DNA from 2 places in the Micromonospora sp. NPDC002575 genome. Region 2 is predicted to be linked to the other one. Evidence: riboswitches for the same ligand, from Rfam matches in the RefSeq annotation. Region 2 holds a riboswitch; the other holds the start of a gene.
What was found. Region 2 has a riboswitch for thiamine pyrophosphate ahead of ACFYWL_RS27375 (ECF transporter S component). Riboswitches for the same ligand answer to the same signal wherever they lie in the genome.
Positions count from the first base shown of each region.

Region 1: it holds a riboswitch for thiamine pyrophosphate, as region 2 does, so the genes downstream of both, ACFYWL_RS01100 (thiamine phosphate synthase) here and ACFYWL_RS27375 (ECF transporter S component) in region 2, are expected to answer to the same signal.

Region 1 is NZ_JBIARA010000001.1:243,405-247,280, forward strand. Features, by position in the region: gene thiO (glycine oxidase ThiO) at 1-950, opposite strand, end outside; gene ACFYWL_RS01100 (thiamine phosphate synthase) at 998-1,624, opposite strand; TPP riboswitch at 1,619-1,726, opposite strand; gene ACFYWL_RS01105 (ThuA domain-containing protein) at 2,213-3,876, shown strand, end outside.
Region 2 is NZ_JBIARA010000024.1:78,076-81,951, forward strand. Features, by position in the region: gene ACFYWL_RS27370 (ABC transporter ATP-binding protein) at 1-1,074, opposite strand, end outside; gene ACFYWL_RS27375 (ECF transporter S component) at 1,184-1,774, opposite strand; TPP riboswitch at 1,845-1,950, opposite strand; gene ACFYWL_RS27380 (permease) at 2,129-3,214, shown strand; gene ACFYWL_RS27385 (TIGR03943 family putative permease subunit) at 3,211-3,876, shown strand, end outside.

The DNA of each region.
Region 1 (3,876 bases), on a different contig from region 2:
ATCGGCCGATTGTCGGGGGTGCCGGGGCGCAGCCCGGCGGTCGCCTCGACCAGGTCGTACTCGGCCAGCTCGGGGACGAGGTCCACGGCGGCGCGGAGCAGCCGCAGCACCGCCCCGGCGGTCACGTCGGTGTCGGCGCGTTCCTCGACGGTCGCGCCGACCACCACCTCCCCGCTGGAGCGGGGCACCAGGTAGACGGGTTCGCCGTCGGCGTACCCCCGGATGACGTGCCGGAAGCCCGGCGGGCCGCCGTCGGGCGCGCGCAGCCGCAGGATCTGGCCCTTGACCGGCCGGACCGGCAGCCCGGTGAGGGCGGCGGCCCCGCAGCCGGCGGCGACGACGGTGACCCGGGCGTCCAGGTCGGACAGCGCCCGCACCCCGCCGGCGACGAGGGTCACGCCGGCCCGCTCGGCGGCGGTGCGCAGCGCCGTGACCAGCCGTCGCGGGTCGACCTGGTGGTCGCCGGGGGCGATCGCGCCGCCGCGTACCCGGGTGGCGAGCGCCGGTTCGCGGTCGCGCAGTTCCGACGGGCGCAACGGGCTGATGGGCAGCCCGAGCTCCCGCTGGTACGACCACAGCCGCTGCGCCTGCGCCAGGTCGTCGCCGGTGAGCCCGACGACGAGGGTGCCCTCGGTGCGGTACCCGAGGTCGACGCCGCTGGCGGCGGTCAGCTCGGCGGCGAACGCGGGCCAGCGGGCGGCCGAGGCGACCAGCAGGGCGGTCAGCTCCCGCTCGCCGAAGTAGGACTCGGCGACCGGCGACAGCATCCCGGCGGCGGCGTGGGACGCGCCCGAGCCGGGGGCCGGGTCGTGCACGGCGACGCGCAGCCCGCGCGCCGCGCACCGCCACGCCACCGCCAGCCCGACGGCCCCACCCCCCACTACCGCCACGTCGGTAAGGAAGGGCCCCCTGTTAACGCTTTCTGCATAGGAAGGGCCCCCTCCTAACACGCCGCCCCCGCCCAGCGCGCCGCCCCCGCCCAGCGCGCCGCCCCCGGTCAGCATGTCAGCGCCCCGAGCAGGTCGGCGGTGGCCCGCGCCGGATCGGCGGCGGTGGAGAGCGCCCCGACCACCGCCACCCCGTACGCCCCGGCGGCGCGCAGCGCCGGGACCGCCGCGGCGGTCACCCCGCCGATGGCGATCACCGGCACGGCCACGGCCGCGGCCACGGCGCGTACCCCGGCGGGGCCGATCGGGTCGGGCAGGCCCGCCTTGGTGTCGGTGGCGTGGCAGGGGCCGACGCCGAGGTAGCTGGCCCCGCCGGCCACCGCCTCGGCGGCCGGCCCCGGTGCCCGGGCGGTCGCGCCGAGCACGGCGGTGGGGCCGAGGACCCGGCGGGCCGCCGCGACCGGCAGGTCGTCCGCGCCGACGTGGCCGCCGGCGGCGCCGACCGCGAGCGCCACGTGCAGCCGGTCGTTGACCAGGCACATCGCCCCGTACGGGGCGCACAGGGCGACCGCCCGCCGGGCCAGGTCGTACGCCTCGCGGTCGGTGGCGTCGTCGGTGACGCGCACCTGGACGACCAGCTCGGCGCGGGCCACCGGCAGGGCGGCGCGCATTACGGCGAGCGGGTCCCGCCCCGGCCGGGTGTCGGTGATCAGATGCAGTCGCCCAAGGGACGGCACGGCAACTCTCCTCCCTGCGCCGGCATTACCCGGATCAGGTTCGACGGTCGGGGGCTCCAGCCCCCCTCTCAGCCCGGTCCACCGGGCTCCCGTGGGTTACTTCCGTGTCACCGTACGACGGATCGGTCGATCCGCCAAGGGATCCGACCGGTGGTCCAGACCACGATCCACCGGCCAGCGATCCGCTTCTCCCCATTTCTCCGCATGCGCCGGATAGGCCGAGCGCCGATACCGAATCGTTACACGCCGACGCCTTGCCGGAAACGATTCCAGCGGCGCTAATTTGTTCAACCGATCGACATATTTCGGCGCGCGGCCTCGGCGTGGCCCGCACCGACCTACCGGTACGCGGCCCTGGCGTGGTCGCGCACCCCGATCCGACCGGTGAACGGCCCTGGCGTGGCCGCGCACCGACCAGCGGCACGCGACCCCCTCGCGTGCCGGTCCGACAGGTGCGGGCCTGGGCCCGCACCGACGTTACAGGTGCCTGGGCCCTGGTCTGGCCCGGCACCGCACCGACCGGGGACGGTCTGCGGCGAAGTCGTCCCCGAGCCCACCACTGTCCAGCTCGGACAAAAGGAGCATGGAGTGTCTCCATCCCGCCGCCGCCGCATACCTCGCGGCATCCTCAGTTCCTCACTTCTCAGCCTGTCCCTCGTCGCCACCGGCCTGGTCGCCGGCACCCCCGCCCAGGCCGCACCGGCCGCCGCGCAGGCGGCGCCCCTGGCGGCGGCCCCCGTGGCGGCCGCCGCCACCGACCCGTTCTCGGTGCTCGTCTTCTCCAAGACCGCCGCCTTCCGGCACGACGCGATCCCGGCCGGCATCGCCGCGATCAAGAAGCTCGGCGTCGACAACGGCTTCACCGTCGACACGACCGAGGACGGCGCCGCGTTCAACGACGCCAACCTCGCGAAGTACCAGGCCGTGATCTGGCTGTCGACCACCGGTGACGTCCTCAACGCCGACCAGCAGGCCGCGTTCGAGCGCTACATCAAGGCCGGCGGCGGCTACGCCGGCGTCCACGCCGCCTCGGACACCGAGTACGACTGGCCCTGGTACGGCAAGCTGGTCGGCGCGTACTTCAACAACCACCCGGCCAACCAGCAGGCCACCGTCAAGGTCGAGGACCACGCCCACCCGTCCACGGCCACGCTGCCGGACAAGTGGTCCCGGTTCGACGAGTGGTACAACTTCCGGACCAACCCGCGCTCCAACGTGCACGTCCTGGCGAGCCTGGACGAGAAGTCCTACACCCCGGGCAGCGGCGCGATGGGCGCCGACCACCCCACCGCCTGGTGCCAGGACTACGACGGCGGCCGGGCCTGGTACACCGGTGGCGGCCACACCCAGCAGTCGTACCAGGAGCCCGAGTTCCTCGCCCACCTGCTCGGCGGCATCCGCACCGCCGCGGGCGTGGAGAAGGCCGACTGCGGCGCCTCGAAGACCTCGAACTTCGACAAGGTGACGCTGGACAGCAACACCAACAACCCGATGGAGCTGGACATCGCTCCGGACGGTCGGGTGTTCTACGCCGAGCGTGACGGCCGGGTGCAGATCATCAAGCCGGACACCGGCAACACGGTCACCGCGACCAAGCTGGACGTCTTCACCGGCAACGAGGACGGCCTGCTCGGCCTCCGCCTCGACCCGAAGTTCGCCACCAACAAGTGGATCTACCTGTACTACGCGCCGGCCGGTGGCGGCCCCCGCAACTACCTGTCCCGGTTCACCGTCAACGGTGACGCCATCGACAAGGCCACCGAGAAGGTCGTCCTTCAGGTCGACACGCAGCGCAACACCTGCTGCCACGCGGGCGGCAGCATGACCTTCGACTCGAAGGGCAACCTGTACCTGGCCACCGGTGACAACACCAACCCGTTCGAGTCGAGCGCCTTCACGCCGATCGACGAGCGGGCCGGCCGGCAGGACTACGACGCGCAGCGCAGCGCCGGCAACACCAACGACCTGCGCGGCAAGGTGATCCGGATCCACCCCGAGGACGACGGCACCTACACGATCCCCGCGGGGAACCTGTTCGCGCCGGGCACCGCGAAGACCCGTCCCGAGATCTTCGGCATGGGCTTCCGTAACCCGTTCCGGATCGGCGTCGACCTGAAGACCGACACCCTCTACGTCGCCGACTACGGGCCGGACGCCAACGCGGCCAACCCGAACCGCGGCCCCGAGGGCCTGGTGGAGTGGAACATCGTCGCCACCGCCGGCAACTACGGCTGGCCGTACTGCACCGGCAA
Region 2 (3,876 bases):
CTCGTCGTAGACGGTGCCGGTGACGAACTGGTGCTCCGGGTCCTGGAAGACCGACCCGATCCGGCGGGCCAGGGCGGGCGCCCGCCACCGGTGCGGCGCGGTCGCGGCGTCCCGCCCGGCCAGCTCCCGGGTCGCCGCCACCCGCCCGGCCCCGGGCCGCAGCAGGCCGCCCAGCAGCAGCGCCAGGGTGGACTTGCCCGCCCCGTTCGGGCCGAGGACGGCGAGCGCCTCACCGGCGCGTACCGCCAGGTCGGTGGGGGCGAGGCGGGGCGGCAGGGCGGCCCCGTCGGCGGTGAGCAGCAGCTCGCCGGGGGGCGCGGTGGCGTGCCGGGGCGGCACCGTCCGGCCGGGCACCCAGACCCCCTCGGCGGCGAGCGCGTCGCCGTGCGCGGCGAAGACGGCCTCCGGCGGCCCGTCGGCGCGCACCCCGCCGCCCGGCTCCAGCACCACCACCCGGTCGACCAGCGGCAGCGCCTCGGCGACGCGGTGCTCGACCAGGACCAGCGTGGTGTCGGCGGTGACGGCGTCGGCCACGGCCCGGCGGACCAGCGCCGCCCCGGCCGGGTCGAGGTTGGCGGTCGGCTCGTCGAGCAGCAGCAGCCCCGGCCGCGGGGCGAGCGCCCCGGCCAGCGCGAGCCGCTGCTGTTCGCCGCCGGAGAGGGCGGCGGTCGGGCGGTCCCGGTGGTACGGGAAGCCGACCCGGCGCAGCGCCTCGTCCACCCGGGGCCAGATCTCACCGGCGGGCACGCCCCGGTTCTCCAGCCCGAACGCGACGTCGTCGCCGCAGCGGGCCATCACGAGCTGGCTCTCCGGGTCCTGGAAGACGATGCCGACCCGGTCCCGGTCGACGCGGGGGTCGACGCCGTCGACCTCGACGGTGCCCTCCTGTTCGCCCGAGTCGGCGGACAGCAGCCCGGCCAGCGCGGCCAGCAGCGTGCTCTTGCCCGCCCCGGAGGGCCCCAGCAGCAGCACCCGCTCGCCGACGTCGACGCGCAGGTCGACGCCCCGCACGGCCCAGGCCCGCCGCCCGGCATGCCGCCACCCGAACCCCCGCAACAAAACCCGCCCCGCCACCGGCCCCCCTCCTCCCCTCCCGCCCGGCATTCGGTGATCAAGAGGTTTGCGTCAGGAGAGCCCGCTCGGCTGACGCAAACCTCTTGATCAACACGTGGATCGGTCGCCGCTAGACGGGGGTGCGGGCGCGGGCGGCGGGGAAGCGGTCCAGGACGCCCGTGGTGAGCAGGGCGCGCAGGAGGCACCAGGCGCCCGCGCCCGCGATGACCGTGGCGCTGACCACGGTGAGCAGGGCGTACGGGAGGCGGTAGCCGGTCAGGTCGTACTTGGCGTTCCACACGAAGAAGTCGAACAAAGCGGCGCCGACGCCGGTGAGCGCCCCGGCGAGCAGCGCGGTCGGCAGCCGGAACGAGCGGTAGCGGAACGCGGCGAACGCCAGCTCCGCGCCGAGGCCCTGGACGATGCCCTGCGGGATCACCGTGCCGGCCCACTGGCTGCCCAGCAGGGCGGACAGCACGGCGGCGACGGTCTCGCAGTACAGGGCCGCGCCCGGCTTGCGGATCACCAGGCCGCCGAGCACGGCCGGCATCAGCCAGACGCCGTAGAGCAGGGTCTGCGCGGGCGGGAAGAACGCGAACGCCCCCTCGGTGGCGCTCCAGACCAGGCCCCAGGCCCAAAAGATGACGCCGAAGGCGACGGCGATCACCGAGGCGACCACGATGTCGATCGTGCGCCAGCGGTTGCTGTCGGTGTGGTTCATGGCGGCTCCCAGTCCTTGACGAACCAGGAGAAGACGCACGCCGCGTCCGGTGGCACCGGACGTCGACGCGGCTGGAGGTCGACCGAACTCCCTGCGCTGGCATTACCCAGATCAGGTTCGAGGGTCTGCGGGCGGTGCCCGCACTCTCAGCGCTGTGCGCTCCCCTGTCGGATGTGAAGTTGTCTCCCCGACGCTAACACCCGGGAAGATCACCGGGCAAAGTGATCTTTGCGCAGCTCACCGGGGAGCCTCCTCGGCATCCGGATACCGCCGTTTCGGCGTAGTCCATCGACCCGGCCCCCTGGGCGCGATAGTGTCGCGCCGCCGAACTATCCGCCCCGAGGGAGACAGACCGTGGCGTCGACGACCGACAGCTCCGCGCCGCCCGCCGGCCCCGACGGGCGGGCCCCGGCGACGGGGCCGGGCGGCGGGGGCAGGCCGGACGTACCGGCGGGGGAGGCGGCGTCGGGCGGGCCGCGACGGTCGGTCGGCGGCCGGCTCGGCTCGGTCGAGGTGCTGGCCGCGGTGCTGGTCCTGCTGGTCGTGTTCCGCGCGCCGCTGGCCGACGCGCTCTCCGCGCCCCGGTTGCAGACCTGGACGACGGTCTTCGTCTCGGTGCTGGTGCAGGCCGTGCCCTTCCTGGTCTTCGGGGTGCTGCTCTCGGCGGTGATCGCGGTCTTCGTGCCCCGCTCGTTCTGGGCCCGGGCGCTGCCCCGGCACCCGGCCCTCGCGGTGCCGGTGGCCAGCGTCGCCGGGGTGGTGCTGCCCGGCTGCGAGTGCGGCTCGGTGCCGATCGCCGGGTCGCTGATCCGGCGCGGCGTCACCCCGGCGGCGGCCCTGGCGTTCCTGCTCGCCGCCCCGGCGGTCAACCCGGTCGTGCTCGCCGCCACCGCCGTCGCCTTCCCGGGCGCGCCGGAGATGGTGCTCGGCCGGGCGGTGGCCAGCCTGGTCGTCGCCATGGTCATGGGGTGGCTCTGGCTGCGGCTCGGCCGCGCCGACTGGATCCGGCTGCCGCGCCGGCCCGAGTTCGACGGCGCGTCGCGGGGCGCGGCCTTCTGGGCGGCCGTGCGGCACGACGTCGTGCACGCCGGGGGCTTCCTGGTCGTCGGCGCGATGGCCGCCGCCAGCATCAACGTGCTGGTGCCGGAGCGCTGGCTGCAGACCCTCGCCGGCAACCCGGTGCTGTCGGTGCTCGCCCTGGCCGTGCTCGCCGTGCTGCTGTCCATCTGCTCGGAGGCCGACGCCTTCGTCGCGGCGTCGCTGTCGCAGTTCTCCCTCACCTCCCGCCTCGTCTTCCTGGTGGTCGGGCCGATGGTCGATCTCAAGCTGATCTCGATGCAGGCCGGCGTCTTCGGCCGGCGGTTCGCGTTCCGGTTCGCCCCGGCGACGTTCGTGGTCGCCGTCGGGGCGGCCAGCCTCGCCGGGGCGGTGCTGCTGTGAACCGGCAGGCGCAGGCCGTCGTCCTGCTGCTGCTCGGTGGCGCGGTGGTCCGGGCCAGCGTCACCGACCTCTACCTGCGCTACGTCAAGGAGGGGCTGCGGCCGTTCCTGATCGCCGCCGGGCTCGTGCTGGTCGCCGCCGCGGTCATGACCCTGTGGTACGACCTGCGCCCCGCCCCGCGCGGCGACGCCCGCCCGGCCGACGACGACGGGCCTGGGGCCGGGCCCGGCGGGCACCCGGCCGACGACGACGGGCACGGGCACGCCCACCACGGGCCGCGCGTCGGCTGGCTGCTCCTGCTGCCCGTGCTCGGGCTGCTGCTGGTCGCCCCGCCGGCCCTCGGCTCGTACACGGTGGGCCAGGCCGGCACCGCGCTCGCCGGCCAGCAGCAGTCGGACTACCCGCCGCTGCCGCCGGGCGACCCGGCCCCGGTCACCGTCCTCGACTACGCCTCGCGGGCGCTGTTCGAGCGGGGCGCGTCGATCGGCGAGCGGCGGGTCCGGCTCACCGGGTTCATCGCGCCGGGCCCCGACGGGCAGCCGATCCTGGCCCGCATGGTGCTCTCCTGCTGCGCCGCCGACGGCCGCCCCGTCAAGCTGGGGATGACCGGCGACGTGCCACACGGGCTGCCGCCCGACACCTGGGTCGAGGTCACCGGCCGC